3 regions of the Priestia sp. TGN 0903 genome follow, and region 3 is predicted to be linked to each of the others. Evidence: riboswitches for the same ligand, from Rfam matches in the RefSeq annotation. Region 3 holds a riboswitch; each other region holds the start of a gene.
What was found. A riboswitch is a leader RNA that binds a small molecule or an ion and turns the genes downstream of it on or off. The one in region 3 is predicted to bind S-adenosylmethionine.

Region 1 (4,191 bases), on a different contig from region 3:
TGAAGCGGGTGCTGCAGGCTGGCATAGCTTAAATCCGAAATTCCGCCAAAATAACTTTGTTCAACTAGCTCCACTTGGAATTGCTCTTTGGCAGCTGCCTGTACGTTTGACAAAATCCTTTGTACAAAGAGATCATCATGTGAACAAACGGCCGGGTAAAAAGGCGGCGTAAAAAATAAGACTATCATCGGAGCTGCTTCTTTACATAAACCAGCTAAAGAGTTTACTAATTTAATGGTTTTATTTCTGTCATCATCTTCTTGTGCCAAAAGTGCCGCTTCCATTTCTTGCACATATTTTTCACCGTGCTGTTTGACTGCATGAGTATAAAGTTCTTCATACGTCCATACGTTCACGTCAAGGGATGAACCCTCCATTCCCACAGCGTACTGCCGAGCAGCTTTATTATAATGTTTTTTTACATTCAAAGCCGCTTTGTCAGCCGATTTCAACAGCAGATCTGTTACTTCTTTAAGAGAGCGGTTTAACATAAATAAATTAAATAATACAACGGCAGAGTGCGGAACTTGAACGGAATACTCTTCTTTTAAATCTTTTTGTATCAGCACCGTAGGAGGTGGACTCGTTTCATCTCTTACTTTTTCGCAAAAATCAACGTTTAGTTCTATTTCTGTTGTTAAATAAGAAGCTAGTAAATTAGCATTCAAACCAGCTAGCGGTTCCCCTACATGAGTTTCTTTTCCATAACACAAAAAGCTTGGCATGATCTTGCCAATCGATCCTGAGTACACATAGTTCGTTTGATCACCAGGATAGCGGCTGAACACTGGTTCTGCATTTAGCATGAGAGAAAAATCCAGCTGATGTTTGCACGCAAGTTCTAAAAGAACAGGCACTGCTTTTCTCATTCCGAGCGAATTTACTTCTTCATCCGGTACCGACAGAAGCAGGATGTTTCCGTCAAACTCTCCGTTGCATGCTCGTTCAATCATACTGATATGCAGAGCAATACCTGCTTTCATGTCCATCGTTCCTCGGCCAAAAAGCCAGTCTCCTTTTATCATATCTTTTTGTACGTGCGCCGGAACTTGTTCCATATCATTATAAAAAGTACTCGTTAACGTATCAGCGTGAAAAGCATCCTTTTTCCACTGTCCATAATCTTGTACATCCACTACGTCGTAATGACTGACTAATACAACTGTTTTATTCGTATTTTTTCCTTCAACAAAAGCTGTGACAATCGATCGCCCGTCTCCTGTTGAATGAAGCTCAACTTGCTCGTTTTTTTGAAAGTAAGGCAGCTTCAATAAATACGACGCTATCGATTCAGCCATTTCCACTTCTGCCATCGTTCCTGTCACGCTAGGTATAGAAACCAATTCGCTTACAAGCTTCTTTAACTGTTCTTTTGTTTGATACAAAGATGTTTTGTTCGACATACCCTTCATCTCTTTCCTTTTTCTAAATTTTCCATCAAACAAAACGATTCGTCAATCCCTTTGACAGAGACCCTTTCATTCTATCCCTATGTATCATAGTATGCGCTTCCTTGACGCACATGATAAAAAAAGAGTGCGCGGCTAGGGCTAGCACCGCACACTCTTTTTTTTACTTTTCGTCATCTTCTAAAAAGTCTAGGATACGATCAATAAGCTGTTCGCTTCCTGCATCGTTTCCATGTTCAAGAGACATTTCCATTTCAATGCTCCTTTCATAAAATATTCTTGTTTTATAACATACCACAATTCATTTCGAATGTAACCTTTAATTTGTGTAAAAATTTCGACAATTTATGATTAATTTTAAAACCTAGTGAGTAATGATTATACCCACCAGATTCTTCAATTGTCAAAAAACATGCTTTCTATTTAAAAACACTAAAAAAATAGAGGCGCGAGCAAACTTCTTCTATAAAAGACAGCCTACTCGCTCAAGCTTGGAACAGCATGATGAATAAATTTCTAGTTCATTTGCTTTTTGTACATCTTTAATATCTATGCCTACAGCATATGTACGAACATGGTTTTCGACCACAATTTCATAAAATGTTTCTAATTCACGATAAGCTACTTGATAATGCTTTCCTAATAATTTTACGGCTTCCTTTAATGCTTTCTCTCCTGTATGTGCTGCAACTGCTGTATGACTCATAAAACCCTCTCCTTTTAGAAAAATAAAAAAAACTCATTTTGCTTTGATGCAAAATGAGTTTTTCACCCGTTTTATCACCCAAAGCACATGCTTTGCTGGTAGGAGCACCTTACATTCGTAGGTTGCTGTGGAGTCAAAGAGCCAGATCTCTCGTCCACTCGTGATAACTTTTTTAATTTAAAATTTATTTTATCAAACAATTCCATCCGCGTAAATAGAAAAATAAAAATATTTTAATTTTTTTGGTAATGGAATGAATTCAAAAAGTCAAAGCTTAGATTAGCAAAATAAGAAGCTGCTACAAGTAATGCCTCTTCATTTAATGAAAAAGAAGGATGGTGCCATTCATATTCTCCAGCCGTACCCATCCATACAAAAAATCCTGGTACACGCTGCTGATATACGGCAAAATCTTCTCCTCCAGGCGATTGTTCAGCTTCTACGACTTGATAACTAAGATTCTCTGCAGCGTTAATAACCAATTTTTCCAGCGTATCATCATTGTTTACTACAGGAAGATACGGATACCATTTAACGTCTACTGAAGCCCCGAAAGCTGCTCCAATCCCTTCAGCAGATCGTTTCATAAGAGCCGGTATTTTTTCTCTCGCTTCTTCTTGAAAGGTACGCACCGTTCCTTCAAGCGTTACTTTGTCAGGAATGACGTTCCACGAGCTCCCTCCGTGGATTTGAGTTATGCTGACAACAACATTTTGAAATGGGCTGAGATTACGGCTGACAATGGTTTGTAAACTAGTAACAATTTGACCAGCAACAGCAATCGGATCTACTGTTTTTTCTGGAATACCTGCGTGACCGCCTACTCCTTTGACGTCAATTTCAAAACGATCAACGCTTGCCATTAAAGGTCCCGATTTGACACCAATGGTTCCTACAGGAAGATTCGGTTTGTTATGCATCCCAAATATCGCTTCTACTCCTTCGAGCACACCTTTTTCAACGAGCATTTTTGCCCCAGAAGCCGTTTCTTCGGCCGGTTGAAAGATAAATCGAACCGTACCGCAAAGCTCCTGCTGACGCTCTTTGAGAAGAATGGCTGCTCCGATTATAGAAGCCGTATGAAAATCATGGCCGCATGCGTGCATAACACCGTTCACTTCAGAAGCAAATGGCAGATTGGTTTTTTCTTCAATTGGCAGCGCATCAATATCAGCTCGAATAGCGATAGTAGGTCCCGGCTTTCCTCCCACAATTTCCGCTACTGCTCCCACGTCTAAATGGAATGCATCCGCTATAGAAATATCGTAGTGCTTTAACCACTTTTTAATACGTTTAGTTGTTTCATATTCTTTCATTGAAAGCTCTGGAAACCGGTGCAGCTCACGGCGTATGTCTATTAGCGTATTTAGTAGTAATTGATCTGTCATATTTATCACTCTTTCACATTTCTTAATTTAGACCACTTCTCTATCTTTTACGACAAAGAGTGTACCTCATTGAATTTTTTATAAAGAAATACGGTCGTATAGCTTTCTGCAAGGTGCTTTTCTTTAGCTTGAACATATCCTTTTCGTTCATACATCTCAACTAACCAAGGATGTTCTTTTGCTGTTCCTAAAGACACACCTGGCGATTTAAACGTATTTTTTATTACCTCTTCCTCTACTAGATGAAGCAGCTTAGATCCAACGCCTTTCCTGGCAAACGACGGGTCCACTGCAAACCACCAAAAGTGTGGAACAGCAAACGGACCTGGATGTTCTCCCCAAGGCATTCGTATAGATACAGTGGCAGCGATTCTTTTATCTTCTTCGTATACATAGCAAAGGTTTTGAGAAATATTTTTCTTAACGAGGGCAAGATCAGCAGTAGCTGCTAAGAAAGGAATGCCTAGCTCTCGAATAGGCTTATATGCTTGTAGAGTTAAGTTCAATAAGTTATCCGCGTCGTCATTTGTTGCCAAACGGAATTCATTTTTCATCTCTTTGTCTCCTTATATAGTACTTAAATATTTTATTTAACTTATAAGTTTACTAAGAATTAAAAAAGACAGACTGCCGCCTTGCGTACTCACTATACAACTGCTTTGATAACGTGTCAATTCTATTTATCGTT
Region 2 (4,191 bases), on a different contig from region 3:
GCTGGCAGCGATTCAGGTAACAGCACTTTAAAGATAATAGTGCTTGTTGTGGCTCCCATTGATTTAGCAGCTTCAATAACACCTTTATCAATTTCACGCAGACCAATTTCTACAAGACGCGCATAAAATGGTGCTGCTCCAACAATTAAAGCCGGTAACGCTGCATTAGCGCCTAAAATACTTCCTACCAATGCTTTGGTAAATGGAATCAGTAAAACAATTAAAATAATGAATGGAATGGAACGAAAGATATTTACAACCGCCGACACAATGGCATATAAAGGTTTGTTTTGCCAAAGCTGTCCTTTGGACGTTAAAAATAAAAGCAAGCCCAATAAAATACCTAGAACAAATGTGGCTACAACTGAAATAGCCGTCATATATAGTGTTTCATTTGTCGCTTGAATAAAATCATCTAAAATAACGTTTGGAAATAGTTTCTCAAGCATTTGTCATTACCTCCACTTCTACCTGCTGCTCATGAATGTATGCAATGACTTTTTCAACTTCTGTTAATTCTCCGTCTAAATGAACGAACAACGTCCCGTATGAACCTGTTTGTGTATGAGAAATCTTTCCTTGCAAAATATTAATCGTTACATCAAACTGTTTTAAAATCGTTGTAATGAGCGGTTGCTCTGCTTTTCCGCCAACAAACGTCAGCTGAATAATTTGCCCGCTTGGATACAGCTCTTTTACTTGTTCAATCGTTTCAAACGTTTCCTCTGGTTCAGAAATCTGTTGAACGAATCGTTTTGTAATCGGCTGCTTAGGTTTTCTGAATACTTCTAGCACTTGTCCTTCTTCTACTACTGCCCCATTTTCCATAACGGCTACTCGATGACAAATTTTACGAATGACGTGCATTTCATGAGTAATCAATACAATGGTTAACCCTAGCTTCTCATTAATATCTACTAACAGATCTAAAATAGAATCTGTCGTTTGAGGATCAAGCGCTGATGTTGCTTCATCACAAAGCAATACTTTTGGATTGTTCGCTAGCGCTCGAGCAATCCCAACACGCTGCTTTTGTCCGCCGCTAAGCTGTGATGGATAAGCATCTTCACGCCCTTCAAGCCCGACTAGCTTAATAAGTTCGTCTACTCGTTTCATTCTTTTTTCTTTTGAAATCCCTGCTATTTCTAACGGAAAGGCAATATTTTCTCGTACCGTACGCGACCACAAGATATTAAAGTGCTGAAATACCATACTAATTTCTTGTCTAGCTTTTCTGAGTTTTCCGCCTTTAATTTTTCCAATATCATTACCTGCTACTTCGACCGTTCCTGTCGTTGGTGTTTCTAATCCGTTTAGCAAGCGAATCAAAGAACTTTTCCCCGCTCCGCTATAACCAATAATTCCGTAAATTTCTCCTTGGTTAACGGTTAGATTCACATTATCAACAGCTGTTACTTGACCGCTTTTGGCCTGATAAATTTTTGTAACGTCTGTTAATGTAATCATATTTCTTCACCTTCTTTAATAAAAACTTAATTATGTTAGGTTGCCCTATAGGATGAAAAAGCCGTAAAACAATTTTCCCCATTAAAAAAGCCTCTCTGCGCATGACAGAAAGGCTCGATATTTAATCCTTTCTCTCATCTTTCAAAGCGCATAGCTTTGCAGGAATTGGCACCATTTCAGTTAGTCTGACGGTTGCCGGGTTTCACAGGGCTCAGTCCCTCCACCTCTCTTGATAAGAGTTCGCAACAATTATTTTGTTTTTAGGAAATATTCATTCATTTATGAACATTCATGAGTGTGATTTTAGCATGTGTCAGATAGGCTGTCAACAGATTTTGTTCTTGGGATAATATCCCAAGATTTCAACAGCCCCAACGGTTCGCTCTCTTTCAACTTCTTCATTTTAAACAAACGTTTGATTATCGAAGCTCCTCGAGTACGTGCTCGATGGAATGAAACGCGTAGAGTTTTTTTACCATTTCACCATTTTCCACTTCAATCAAACAAGGTACGCTTTCAATAGAAAATAATTCTGCTTTTGAAGGCATATAATTTAAATTGCTCATTCCGATGGTTACATCCGGCAGCATCGCTTCTGCCACGGTTAACATTTTTTTTGCCAGCTGACATGTCCCGCAAAAAGGCGTATGGAAAAAGATAAAGGCTCTTTCTCCTTCTTTTAACTGATCATCCAGCTGTTTTTCGCTCCATTCTTGCATGTTGCTCATTCCTTTTATGTTAAAAATTCTGCATTAACATCGATATTGGCACTCAGCAATACTGTTGCTATGTGATGTCTAGGGGCGGCAGCAACTTCTCGGTACATTTTATCAATATATAGATGCTCTGCTTCCGGAAGCTCTCGTTTAAATTGTTTTCTCAGCTTATTCCCTGAATCATCAGAGTCAACGAGTATGTATACCTCTTTGTTAAACGTACAGTCAATAATTTCATCCAGCTTTGATAAACTAATCGTACCGTTTGTACAAATAATTTCAATTGGTTCTCGAATGATATCTTGAATACGCTTTTTATCTGACTTTCCTTCGACAATAATTACTTTTTCAATTTCAATTAGCCCCATTTTCATCACCCATAATCGTCAGTTGTATAGTAACATCATTTCTTTATGCTATACAATATTCGTTAATGTATCACAGTTCACCTGTTTTTTAAAAGAAATTTGCAAGAAAGAACTCTTTTAAAAGGCAGTTTAGGCCATATTATCTCTATAAAACAAGAAAAACAGCGGCAGTTGCCACTGTTTAGCACCATCCTGCTTCTTCATCGCAGTCTGTATATTTTTGCGTTTCACCTTGTTTTTGTACGTCCGCGTATTGATAGAACTTATTATTTTCTTGCGAATATCCTTCTTCAAAGCGGTATTCATTGCCGCTTGTTCCGTAGCTAACTTCACCAATTGGCTGCTTATCAACGTATAATTTCATACCGCCGTCATGAAATTTAGCTGTAACGCGATCTGTAACGTCCATTTTTTGTTTTTCAAACATAAAAAGACACTCCTTTAGCTTGTTTACTAATAGAGTGTCCAGTCAAAAACTTTTCATAAAGACAATTTATGGAGGAATATTATCCTTCGTTTGTCATTTCTTCGTATTGCTCTGCTGTCATCAGCTTGTCTACTTGAGAAGCATCAGATGGTTTGATTGTAATCATCCATGCTTCTTCGTATGGAGATTCATTAACAAGTTCAGGACTATCGCCTAAGTTGTCGTTTACTGCTACAACTTCACCGCTAATTGGTGCGTAAAGCTCAGAAACTGTTTTTACTGATTCAACGCTACCAAACGGCTCGTCAGCTTCTACTGTTGCTCCTACTTCTGGCAGTTCAACGAATACGATGTCTCCAAGCTCAGCTTGAGCGAAATGTGTAATACCTACGCGGACAACGTCTCCTTCTGTTTTTACCCATTCATGCTCTTCAGAATAACGCAAATCTTTTGGTGTACTCATCTTAATCCCTCCAAAATATGTATCGTAATTTGTTTATATAAAAAGCGCCTTCAACGTGGAGAACACTTTCTACAACCTAAAATAACTTCCTATTAACAGTGTAACGTAAAAGGTAAAAATTTTCTATTTGAAAACTTACTTCCACACGTCCTCAAACTGCTCTTCTTTGAAACCAAGCGTTACTTTTTGTCCATCTGTTAGCAGCGGACGCTTAATTAACATGCCATCTGACGCAAGAATAGACAGAAGTTCGTCTTCACTCGCACTGCTTACTTTATCTTTAAGACCTAACTCGCGATATTTTTTACCGCTTGTATTAAAGAATTTTTTTAATTCTAGGCCGCTGTTCTGATAGTAAGCTTGCAGCTGCTCTTTTGTTGGCGGATTTTCTACAATATGAATTTCTTCATATGCTACTCCGTTATCATCGAGCCACTTCTTTGCTTTTCGGCACGTACCGCACTTTGGATATGAATAAAAAAATAATGACATTTCGTCAACCACCCTTTATTTTAAGCTTTTTTCGTATTTTAACACATCCTTTATCATTTACCTAGATAGAGGCTTCTTAAACAAAAAGGAGCTCGCAAAACGAGCTCCTTTTTCCTTAAACTGTGAACTTCTCTACTTCTAGAAGCGTTTTTGCAACCTCGCGCTTTACGCTAATTACATTGATTGGTGTATAGCGAGTTAATTTGCGAAGAGACGAAAGCATGACTCTAAGCGTATCACCTTGTTCAACGCCAATTA
Region 3 (4,191 bases):
CCACTGTTTGTATTTTTCACCAAATAAAGCAATGACCACATCAGATTTTTTAAGGAGCACCTGTGTGCGTAAATTATTAATTTGAGAAGCAGCTTCATCTTTTAAGACAGCATTAGGCTGTTTTCCTAAAATTTCTTCTCCAATGTTGTCGGAGCGGTCATGGTCTGTCATGGGACCGACAAAGGTAAGGGGAAGGTTTAATTGTTCTGCTTGGTTTTTAATTTCGTCTCGCCAGTTATCGTGAATTTGCCCGGCAAGGTATACGGTTAAGTTCATTATGTAGAAGTCCTCCTCTAACTAAGGTTTGTTTTATTTTATCAAATGTAAGCGGATAATACGAATGATTTGAATGGGCTACTTTTCCAAAAATAAGGTTATAGTAGACAAATAGTTAAAAAAGAGAAACAATAGAAGGCGTATTGCTAATTAAAGAAAGGATGTACATGATGACAGAAACAGTGCTACAAGTAGATCATGTCAGTAAAGTAATTGGGAAGAAAACCATTTTGCATGATGTATCCTTATCGGTTGAGCGCGGTGAGATTTTCGGATTGCTTGGTCCGAACGGATCTGGAAAAACAACGCTCATTCGTACCGTCGTAGGACTCATTAAAGAAACAAAGGGAACAATTACCGTCAATGGGTTTCCTTTAAAAGAACAGTTTACATCAGCTATGAAATCAATTGGAGCGATTATTGAAAATCCTGAGTTTTATGATTATCTGACGGGCTATCAAAATTTAAAACACTTTGCGAATATGCATGAAGGGATCACAGCAGAACGCTTGGATGAAGTGATTGCGCTAGTAAAGCTTGAAAACAGCATTCATGCAAAAGTGAAGACGTATTCCCTTGGGATGAGACAGCGTTTAGGAGTAGCTCAAGCTATTTTACATAAGCCTGCATTGCTTTTACTAGACGAACCAACAAATGGTCTAGACCCAGCGGGAATGAGAGAATTTCGTACATATTTACAAACTCTCTGCAGGGAAGAAGGTATTTCAATTTTAATCGCGAGCCACTTATTAAAAGAAGTGGAAGCATTATGTGACCGCGTTGGTATTATTCAAAACGGCGAGTTAAAAGCTGTTCAAGATCTATCTCCAAATCGTCAAGATCAAGGGATGTATGTAGAATTTGAAGTATCTGACGTGCAACAAGCAGCGGATCTTTTATCTCAAGAATTCCAAGTAACAATAAAATCCGATAGTATTGATGTAGTGATTATGAAAGAACAAATTCCAGCTGTGAATAGAAAATTAGTGGACAGCGATATTTTAGTCTACCGAATCACTCCTGTTTATGAGACGCTTGAAGATTCGTTTATGTCCGTTACGGAGGGAGAGCACCATGCTTAAGTTAATTCAAAATGAACATATGAAATGGTTTTACAAAAGAAGTACAAAAGTCACGTTTATTACAATCGGCATCTTAACTCTTTGTATGGCTCTTTTAATGAAGAAAGTAGCAAACAGCGCAGGAACGGAAGACAACATATTGAATTTCCTGTCATTTAGTGCAGGCATGCTGATCCTCGTTCAATTTTTCGCGCTTGCTGTTGGAGGATCAATGGTTGCAAAAGAGTTTGAAGCGGGTACCATTAAGCTTCTTTTAATTCGCCCTGCTAGACGTTCAACGATTTTAACGTCCAAGTACATAACGCTCGTTTTAATTAGCTTGTATTACTTGCTGAGCTATTTGCTTTTTTCGTTTGTATGGGGAGCATTGTTCTTTGGATTTGCTAGTCTAGAAGGAGATGCGCAGCTGCTTAAAAACATTACGCTTACGTATGACAGCGCGTATATGGAAACGTTTATGATGATGACGTTTGCTTTTATGCTGTCGTCTTTATTTAGAAACAGCGCGCTTGCTTCAAGTCTAGCTATTGTCATAAGTATCGGCGCAAAAGCTGTAACAGGACTAGTATCAGAGCTAGGTTTATGGTGGGGGAAATTTTTACTGTTCGCCAACACAAACTTTGTGCAGTATATGGACGGAATGAAGACGATGTTTGACGGAATGACAATTCCATTTTCAATCTTCATCTTAGTTGCACACTTTGTCTTCTTTATGGGCGTAGCGTGGGTGGCGTTTTTAAAACGTGACGTAGCTAATTGATGTGAGAATTTTCACACTATATATTTTTCTAAAATAGCATTTGACAATTAAATAAAAAGAGATTACAGTAGTGAAAGACTATTTTTAAAACAACTACAAACTTCTTATCAAGAGAGACGGAGGGACTGGCCCTATGATGTCTCGGCAACTGGCTGTACGCAGTGCGGTGCCAAATCCAGCAGACGATGTTTCGTTTGGAAGATGAGAAGGGTAATCTTATGATACAAATAAGAGACCTCTTCTTATCAATAAGAAGAGGTCTTTTTTTATTACGTAAACAAGAGGTGTTGAGAATGGAACAACAAAAAGGAAACGGCTGGGCGCTGTTACCGCTGGGCGTCTTTTTAGTCCTGTTTGTCGGATCAGGAATTATAACGGGAGATTTTTATAAGCTGCCTGTATTAGTAGCTATTATCATTGCAGCCATTGTGGCGCTGGCTATGAACCGCAAAGATTCACTTAATGTAAAAGTGGAACGCTTTGCTAAAGGAGCAGGGCATCCTGATATCATTATTATGGTACTTATTTTTATTTTGGCAGGTGCTTTTTCTCAAGTCGCTAAAGGCATGGGAGCTGTTGATTCAACGGTAAACTTAGCTCTGTCTGTGCTTCCGCAAAGCTTAGTGGTAGTCGGAATCTTTGTTATTGGCGCATTCATTTCAATTTCGATGGGAACGTCAATGGGAACGATCGCTGCGTTAGGGCCTATCGCTGTAGGAATCAGTGAGCAGGCGCATGTATCGATTACATTGGCAATTGCTGCTGTTGTTGGTGGTGCAATGTTTGGAGATAATTTATCCGTAATCTCTGATACGACCATTGCGGCAGTTCGTACGCAAAAAACAAATATGTCAGATAAATTAAAAGTAAACTTTTTTATTGTCCTTCCTGCAGCGATTGTTACAGTGATTTTATTACTTGTAATGACGCTAGGCAATACGTCATCAGTAGAAATTAAAGATTTTAGCTGGTTTAAAATCTTGCCTTATGTCGGCGTACTCGTCGCTGCCATATTTGGTGCAAACGTATTAAGTATTTTAACCGGAGGAATTGTATTAGCCGGCGTGATTGGATTAGCTGACGGAAGCTACACGCTTTCTTCTCTTGCTAAAACTGTGACAGAAGGTATTGGCGGAATGTCGGAATTAATTATTTTATCTCTTTTAATTGGCGGAATGGTTGAACTCATTCGCTATAACGGCGGTATTCAGTTCTTATTGAACCTATTAACACGACGCATTCAAACAAAAAAAGGCGGAGAATTCAGTATCGCTGGATTAGTAAGTTTAACAAATTTAGCCACGGCTAATAACACGATTTCAATTATTACAGCAGGTCCGTTAGCGAAAGAAATCTCTGATAAGTATTCAATTGATAATCGTAAATCAGCCAGTCTGCTCGACTTGTTTTCATGCAGCGTTCAAGGGCTTATCCCTTACGGTGCACAAATGCTTCTCGCAGCAGGATTTGCTAAAGTTTCACCGGTTGAGATTATTCCATTTACATTCTATCCAATGTTAACAGCGGTTTGCGGTATCATTGCGATTGTAATTGGCTTTCCTCGTTTAAATAAAAAATCAAAATCATCTAAAGAAGCTGCGTAATATCAAACCCTTAAAAAGAACATTCTTTTTAAGGGTTTTTTACTGTTTGAAAAAATCAGTCGGCTTTTTTTCATCTAGCTCCTTCCAAAGTGTCTCATTTTGTTTAAGTGCATAAGCCGCTCCTCCGATTTCAATTCCGCATAATAAAATGAATAATAAAATACCCATGATATGACCTCCTTATAAAAGTGAATAAAAACATGATTGTAACGGGTTTAGCTTATTGCTTTTTCACTTTATAATGAGAATAAAGTATGAAACGCGTTTCAGCGCAAGAGAAAAAGGTGAAAACATGACAAATATCCGAGATATCGCAAAAAAAGCTGGTGTATCTGTTTCGACCGTGTCACGGGTTTTAAATCATCATCCGTATGTAAAAGAAGAAAAGCGCCGTCTGGTAGAAGAAGTAATTCAAGAACTTAATTATGAACAAAACATTAATGCCGTTCACTTATCAAAAGGGAAAACA

Region 1: linked by a shared signal. The riboswitch ahead of ACRPLY_RS15550 (hypothetical protein) and the one ahead of ACRPLY_RS02590 (Na+/H+ antiporter NhaC family protein) in region 3 are both predicted to bind S-adenosylmethionine.
Region 2: linked by a shared signal. The riboswitch ahead of ACRPLY_RS19790 (methionine ABC transporter ATP-binding protein) and the one ahead of ACRPLY_RS02590 (Na+/H+ antiporter NhaC family protein) in region 3 are both predicted to bind S-adenosylmethionine.

What each region holds. Positions count from the first base shown of each region.
Region 1 covers NZ_JBOZGL010000004.1:204,604-208,794, forward strand. Annotated here, with positions in the region: gene ACRPLY_RS15545 (M20/M25/M40 family metallo-hydrolase) at 1-1,403, opposite strand, end outside; gene ACRPLY_RS15550 (hypothetical protein) at 1,873-2,115, opposite strand; SAM riboswitch class I at 2,184-2,285, opposite strand; gene ACRPLY_RS15555 (amidohydrolase) at 2,349-3,503, opposite strand; gene ACRPLY_RS15560 (GNAT family N-acetyltransferase) at 3,551-4,057, opposite strand.
Region 2 covers NZ_JBOZGL010000006.1:66,142-70,332, forward strand. Annotated here, with positions in the region: gene ACRPLY_RS19785 (methionine ABC transporter permease) at 1-449, opposite strand, end outside; gene ACRPLY_RS19790 (methionine ABC transporter ATP-binding protein) at 442-1,467, opposite strand; SAM riboswitch class I at 1,599-1,706, opposite strand; gene ACRPLY_RS19795 (thioredoxin family protein) at 1,887-2,186, opposite strand; gene ACRPLY_RS19800 (toprim domain-containing protein) at 2,201-2,551, opposite strand; gene ACRPLY_RS19805 (YusG family protein) at 2,733-2,978, opposite strand; gene gcvH (glycine cleavage system protein GcvH) at 3,058-3,441, opposite strand; gene ACRPLY_RS19815 (arsenate reductase family protein) at 3,577-3,933, opposite strand; gene ACRPLY_RS19820 (acyl-CoA dehydrogenase family protein) at 4,049-4,191, opposite strand, start outside.
Region 3 covers NZ_JBOZGL010000001.1:494,944-499,134, reverse strand. Annotated here, with positions in the region: gene ACRPLY_RS02605 (YtoQ family protein) at 1-276, opposite strand, end outside; gene ACRPLY_RS02600 (ABC transporter ATP-binding protein) at 447-1,358, shown strand; gene ACRPLY_RS02595 (ABC transporter permease) at 1,351-2,118, shown strand; SAM riboswitch class I at 2,220-2,326, shown strand; gene ACRPLY_RS02590 (Na+/H+ antiporter NhaC family protein) at 2,412-3,722, shown strand; gene ACRPLY_RS02585 (hypothetical protein) at 3,762-3,890, opposite strand; gene ACRPLY_RS02580 (LacI family DNA-binding transcriptional regulator) at 4,015-4,191, shown strand, end outside.